Regions from separate parts of the Pseudoalteromonas sp. APC 3694 genome, predicted to be linked through region 2. Evidence: predicted binding sites of a transcription regulator. Region 2 holds the regulator's gene; the other holds the start of a gene.
The links. The regulator LexA, encoded in region 2, represses DNA repair genes until DNA is damaged. The targets are predictions, from matches to a motif close to TACTGTATNNNNATACAGTA.
Positions count from the first base shown of each region.

Region 1: the regulator LexA is predicted to act here: its motif matches at 1,594-1,613, upstream of uvrD (DNA helicase II).

Region 1 covers NZ_JASDDE010000025.1:4,134-7,565, reverse strand. The annotation lists gene QMA00_RS10245 (dUTP diphosphatase) at 1-602, opposite strand, end outside; gene QMA00_RS10240 (YacL family protein) at 655-1,023, opposite strand; gene QMA00_RS10235 (hypothetical protein) at 1,138-1,362, opposite strand; gene uvrD (DNA helicase II) at 1,678-3,432, shown strand, end outside.
Region 2 covers NZ_JASDDE010000031.1:34,160-37,591, forward strand. The annotation lists gene coxB (cytochrome c oxidase subunit II) at 1-1,136, opposite strand, end outside; gene lexA (transcriptional repressor LexA) at 1,630-2,247, opposite strand; gene QMA00_RS11785 (hypothetical protein) at 2,527-3,405, opposite strand; gene QMA00_RS11790 (AAA family ATPase) at 3,406-3,432, opposite strand, start outside.

The DNA of each region.
Region 1 (3,432 bases), on a different contig from region 2:
ACTAAGCCTTGATATACCTGTTTTGCAAAATCTACATGCTCAGTATCAAGGCTTTTAACTACTTCAACTAAGTGTTCGTTATCTTCTTTGCCATGCCACACTTTAATGTAGCTACCCTCTTTGTAACCATGATCCTGACGGAAAAAGTTCAGCGTATTTTTACCCACATAGCCACGATATAAATCATCAATATCCATACCGATTTGTGCCATACAACCGGCAAAAGCAGCCGCGTTAAAAGTTTTATTGGCAACCGCACTGGCCGCTAATAATTCAAGCGTTTGTTTAAAATCATCGCCTTGCTGTGGGGCGCTCATTTGAGTTTGTAGCTGCGTAGCGATTTGCTCATAGCTGGTCTCACCGTCAATACGCAACGATAAGCCAAAGTGAAAAATATCAACCAGCTCTAAAATCACCTGTTCAGTATCTGGTGTTTGTTTTTTCCACCATTTCCAACCGTAATGGTCTAACATTTCTGCACATTCAACCCAAATAGCTCTGTACCATTCGAAGCCTTGGCTAAACCATTGCTCATGTACTTTAGTATTCATGGCATTTTGCATTTCTAGCATAACAACTAGCTTGTTTAAATTCGCAGACATATTGGTTCCACTGTTGGATTTATAATTAGGGTAATAATACAGATAATATAACTTAACGACCAGCCGAAAACTCATGCCATGAGTTGATCAGGTCAACAAAGTCTTCAAAACCACAACCACTGCTTAAATCATTCTCTTCAAGCATTAATTCGTCATCTTGGTAGGCTAATATATCTTCGTTATCTTGATGCAGCGCATGCGCTTCAAATAACGCTTCATCTTTAGAAAGGATCAGGTCAATTTCTTGGCCTTTAAGTGTTAACGGTTCAAAGCTTGAACTCACCGAGCTAATAAGCGCCAGCACCATAGCCACTTTGTCTTTGCCTATTTCTTCATTTAACCAACGGCCTATAATCGCATGCTCGCTGCTTATTTTAATTCTTAACCCACTAATAGGGTCGCGAATAAATTGGTATTCCATAACTTTATTCCAGTACTGCTAATTACAACAGATTATAACCTAGTCAGTTATGAATAACGCAAGCCAGATACAAAAATAGCGCCGCAAGGCGCTATTTCAATATCATCAATATAGCTAACCGCCTGAGCGATAGCGGGCAGCATCAATAATTGCCCATAAATGGAATACGGCTCCAACAATAGCTGGAACAACTAAGAACCATAACGCGTAACCGCCAAAAACCAAAATGGCAAACACCAGCGCCGATAAAATACGACCCTGTACCAACTGCCCTAAACCCGGGAAAAAAATATTACATAGAGCGGCTATTACATTTCCGCCAGAACCTTGTTGAGACATACTAACCTCTGTAGTTTAATTAATTTTGTATTTGTACTTATTATTTATACTTACACACTTTATGCCAATTTATTAAGGCTTACAAATCATACAGTTAAATTATTACGAATTTATCGCTTTAGTATTTTTTGCCAAAAATAAGTCAAATTAGCTATTTTAAATAGCTATTTTAGTTACTTGCTCAGTTTATACTGTTCACTATTCAACAACTTAAATACCTATTTTATAAATAGCTGTTTATAAAAACAGTATTTTATTTAGCCTAACAAAAACACCTGTTATACTGCTCTCATTATTGATTAAAAAGGCGTAACGATGGACGTTTCAGAATTACTCGATGGCTTAAATGATAAACAACGCGATGCCGTTGCAGCGCCATTACAAAACATGCTGGTATTAGCAGGAGCAGGTTCAGGTAAAACTCGAGTATTGGTTCATCGTATTGCCTGGTTAATGCAAGTAGAGCAAGCCTCTGCCTACAGTATTTTTGCGGTAACCTTTACCAATAAAGCCGCTAAAGAGATGCGCTCAAGAGTTGAAGAAACTCTAAAAGCCCCTGTTGGTGGCATGTGGATTGGTACTTTCCATGGTTTATCGCACCGAATTTTACGGGCACATCACCGTGAAGCAAATTTACCTGAAGCCTTTCAAATTTTAGACTCTGACGATCAGCTTCGTATGATCAAGCGTTTGTTAAAATCTATGAATATTGATGATAAAAAATGGCCAGCCAAACAGTTTGGTTGGTACATAAGCGCTAAAAAAGATGAAGCTTTACGCCCTAAAGATATTCAGGCATACGATATTAACGAGCAAATGATGCTGCGCGTTTACGCAGCCTATCAAGAAGCTTGTGATAGAGCGGGCCTAGTTGATTTTGCTGAAATATTACTACGTAGCTATGAGGTACTTAAAAATAACCCAACCTTGCTGCGTCATTATCAGCAGCGCTTTGCGCACATGCTAGTAGACGAGTTTCAAGATACCAATACTATTCAGTATGCATGGTTAAAACTACTTGCTGGCGACACTAGTAGTATTATGATTGTAGGCGATGATGACCAAAGTATTTACGGTTGGCGTGGCGCTAAAATAGAAAACATTAAACGCTTTTTAACAGACTTTGATGCTGAAACAATTCGCCTTGAGCAAAACTATCGCTCGACTGCCACTATTCTTAAAGCGTCTAATGCGCTTATACAGAATAACTCCGAGCGTATGGGTAAAAGCTTGTGGACTGACGGTAACGACGGCGAACCAATTTCTATTTATGCTGCCTTTAACGAGCTAGATGAAGCGCGCTTTGTGAGTAGCAAATTACGCAGCTGGTTAAATGCCGGAAATGCGCTACAGGATGCGGCTATTTTGTATCGTAGTAATGCGCAATCGCGGGTACTTGAAGAAGCGATGCTACAAGAAGGTTTAAAATACCGAATTTATGGTGGTATGCGATTCTTCGAACGTCAAGAAATTAAAGATGCCCTCTCATACTTACGCTTAGTGGGTAACCGCCAAGATGATGCCGCATTTGAGCGTGTAATTAATACCCCAGCCCGAGGCATTGGTGACAAAACATTAAGCCATATTCGTGACTGCGCTCGCGCTGAATCTTTGCCGCTTTGGTATGCTGCTAAAGCCATTGTAGAACAACAGCATTTATCGGGTCGCGCTTCTGGAGCTGTTGCCAAGTTTGTTGAGTTAATTGAACATATTGAAGATAAAATTAGTGACTTAACGCTGCAAGAGCAAGCCAAATACACTATCCAAACCTCTGGCCTTATGGCCATGTATCAAGCTGAAAAAGGCGAAAAAGGCCGCGCTCGAGTAGAAAACTTAGAAGAATTAATTAGTGCCTGCGATCAGTATGAACTCCCTGAAGAGGAAGAGTTTAGCTCGCCACTACAAGGCTTTTTAGCTTACACCTCACTTGAGTCTGGCGAAGGCCAAGCCGATGAGCATGAAGACGCCGTACAAATGATGACGCTTCACTCAGCTAAAGGTTTGGAGTTTCCTTTAGTGTTTATGGTCGGTGTTGAAGAAGGTATGTTTCCATCTCAGCAAAGTAATGAA
Region 2 (3,432 bases):
GCCTCCCCATCAGCATCCAGTGCCGCTTGTATCTCGCTCGGTTGAATTACATCACCAGTGTCATTACCCCACGCGTTGCGTTTATAGGTAATAACAGCTGCTATTTGCTTGATTGATAATTGCTTTGCGAAAGACTGCATAGCCGTACCCGGTTTACCGTGGAGCAAAATATCTATATGCCCTTTGATATCACCTATGACTATTGGGCTGCCTTTAAGAGCCGGAAAAACACCCGGCAAGCCTAATCCTGTTGGCTGATGGCACGCCGCGCAGCTCGCCATATAAACCTGCTCACCAAGCGCCATCAGCTCTTCTTTTGGTACAACTTGGTCTAATAACGCAGCGTCTGCTTCAGCTGCTTTTTGCTTGGCTTGTTTAGCCTCTGCTAACCACGTTTTGAAGTCTTCTTCTGTTTTAGCTTCTACTACAACAGGCATAAAACCATGATCTTTACCGCAAAGCTCTGCACACTGCCCACGGTAAGTACCAACCTCATTAATATTGGTCCATGTTTCGTTAATAAACCCAGGGTTTGCATCTTTTTTAACGGCAAAGTCAGGCATCCACCATGAGTGAATAACATCATCTGAAGTCATTAAAAAACGTACTTTTTGATTAATTGGTAGTACCAGCGGTTTATCGACCTCGAGTAAATAATTCGGGTTTTTATCAGCAAGATTAGTTATTTCATTTTGAGGGGTAGCTAGCATGGAATAAAACTCAACGTCCTCTCCCATATATTCGTAATGCCACTTCCACTGTGAGCCTGTAATTTTAATGGTGAGATCAGCTTTGCTGGCATCCTCCATGGCAATTAAAGTTTTAGTCGCAGGAATGGCCATAACAATTAAGATGACAAAAGGGATCGCAGTCCACAGTATTTCTACTTTGGTGCTTTCATGGAATTGGGCAGGGACAGCCCCTTTAGATTTGCGATGATGAATGAGTGCCCAAAACATAATGGCAAACACGATCACCCCAATCACACAACATATTAAAAAAATAGTCATGTGCAGTTGGTATACATTATTACTTATATCGGTTACGCCTTTACGCATATTATATTGGCTATTAGCAAGCACATTCTGCGAAAAAACAAACAATATAAGCCACAAGGAAGAACTCAGCTTACCCATGTGACGGCTCCTTTGATGCTATTGCTGACGCAAAGCGAAGAGGCATACGGCTTAAACGCCTATTCGTTATTTTTATTTTTTATAAGGGTGCTGGATTTAGTAAATGTGTGTTCTCAAAACGACTAAGCTGTGAGTTATTTTTATTCCAGCTCTTTAATAACTAGTTAAAAAATAAACAATAAGCAAGGTGAGTATGAAAAATAGACAAGGTGAATTTTTTAAAATGCGCAGCTAAAAAAATAGCAACTAGTCAGGCAATTAATCTAAGAGTCAGGTTTAGTAAGGGGTGTATTGAAATTACAGGATAGAAATATAAAAAATTGTTAACTTAAAAAAGCAGAGTAAATTTGTTTATTTATAAAGTATTTAGTGATTTTATTTATGATAGGGGGAGCACTTAACAACATATAGTCATACATTTGATAAGTTAGACATTGTGCTGCTAACAAACCCAGCGCCTAATCACCATTAAGCGCTAAATTATGCTTTAATACTACATCCAGTCAGCGTTACGAATAACACCTACCGCTAAGCCTTCAATATTGAACGACTCATTTTCTAAATCAACCTCAATAGCTGAAAACTCATCATTTTCAGCATGTAAGAGTACTTTTCTGCCCGCTTTTTCTAAACGCTTCACGGTTACATCGTCGTCAACACGGGCAACAATAACTTGTCCATTTTCGGCAACTTGGGTTTTATGCACAGCAAGTAAATCACCATCCATAATACCAATGTCTTTCATACTCATACCGTTAACACGCAATAAAAAATCGGCCGCAGGTTTAAACATTAAAGGGTCAATTTTACAGTGGCTTTCTACATGCTGTTGCGCCAATATTGGCTCACCGGCAGCCACCCTGCCAATTAAAGGTAAGCCTAACTGCTCTGGCTCCTCTTCTTCAACAAGCTGAATTCCGCGACTCGCGCCTGGCTTCATTTTAATAACACCTTTTTTGGCCAATGCTTTTAAGTGTTCTTCTGCAGCATTTGCACTTTTAAAACCCAGTGTTTGTGCAATTTCGGCACGTGTAGGAGGCATACCAGTGTCTTTAATAAACACTTTAATGAGTTCGAGTATTTGCGCTTGGCGTTTCGTTAATGGTCGCATACAACTGGTTTTCCATACAGTACAATTAACTGTGAGTATATACAGTTATTTAAAAATCGCAAATATAAATTAATGCCTTATATGCCGTTGTAGGTTTCAGATTCAGTGAATTTTTTTCCAAATGGGTGAATCTCTTGGTTGACGCCAGCTTCACACAGTTATTAATCATTCTTTTTGCTAAGTTACAATTCTCAAATGCAGTAAGGCGCGCACAACTTAAACTAAGCATTAAATCAAACAAGGCTAAAAATTGGGTTCTTTATTTCCTGTTATTAGATCTCAATCACTGAGATCTAACCTATTTAAAATATTAGCCAACCAAGGCTCTACTTTTTTAGGCTTAACAAAAGCTACTGCGGCGGCTGAAAATGGGGATTTTCTATCACAAGCATCAACCAGTCTATTTTCAGCGTTGTTTACATGGACCTGCATAGCTTGTTTACTCGCCTGCGGTAATCCATGAATGCTTTCTAGTAGCTTTAAGTCTTGCTGAACAGATGTGATTACTTCTAGTCGTTTACCTTTCACCGTTTTGTGATTTAGGTTATAGCATTTGGCGCTCGTCCGTACTCTTTCGTATTTTGTTTTATCAGTTGCTTGGTCGAATCTTGAGTGTGCCATACCGGGAGATTTTTCAAATGAGAATAATTGAACATCGGCAAGTACGCATGGATCGATAAGAACAGGAACTTCAGCATTATGGTTTGTTAGCGAACATTGACTCCATACTCTGGTGCTTTCATCTTGAAGTGGGAAGTAATCATGTTTTCCACCATTATCTCTTGGTTGATTGGCGTATTGACATGAATATCGATAATTTTTTGGCTCGAATGCTAACCACCAATAGCCAGAATGTTTTTGTGATTGTCCACCTACCACTCTCATGGCATAAGTCTTTTTGGCTTTCTTCACAGCACCCTTGGGGCGAAAGTGATCAACATTGAAATCAGTGTTAATCCTTGGTACTTCTGAATACCAACATTTATCACCAAATTGATTAATAAAGTTGTCCTTAAATGGTGACCATTTACTACCAAGCCGCGTAAATTCTGCTGACTTGTCCTGTGCATTCCTAACTTCAGTTAACCATTGTCTAGCATCCACATCCCAGTTAACAGGTTTGCATGCATCAATTAAATTAATGTCTATATGTCGCAATTAAGCCAGTCCTTTTGTCTTTAATAT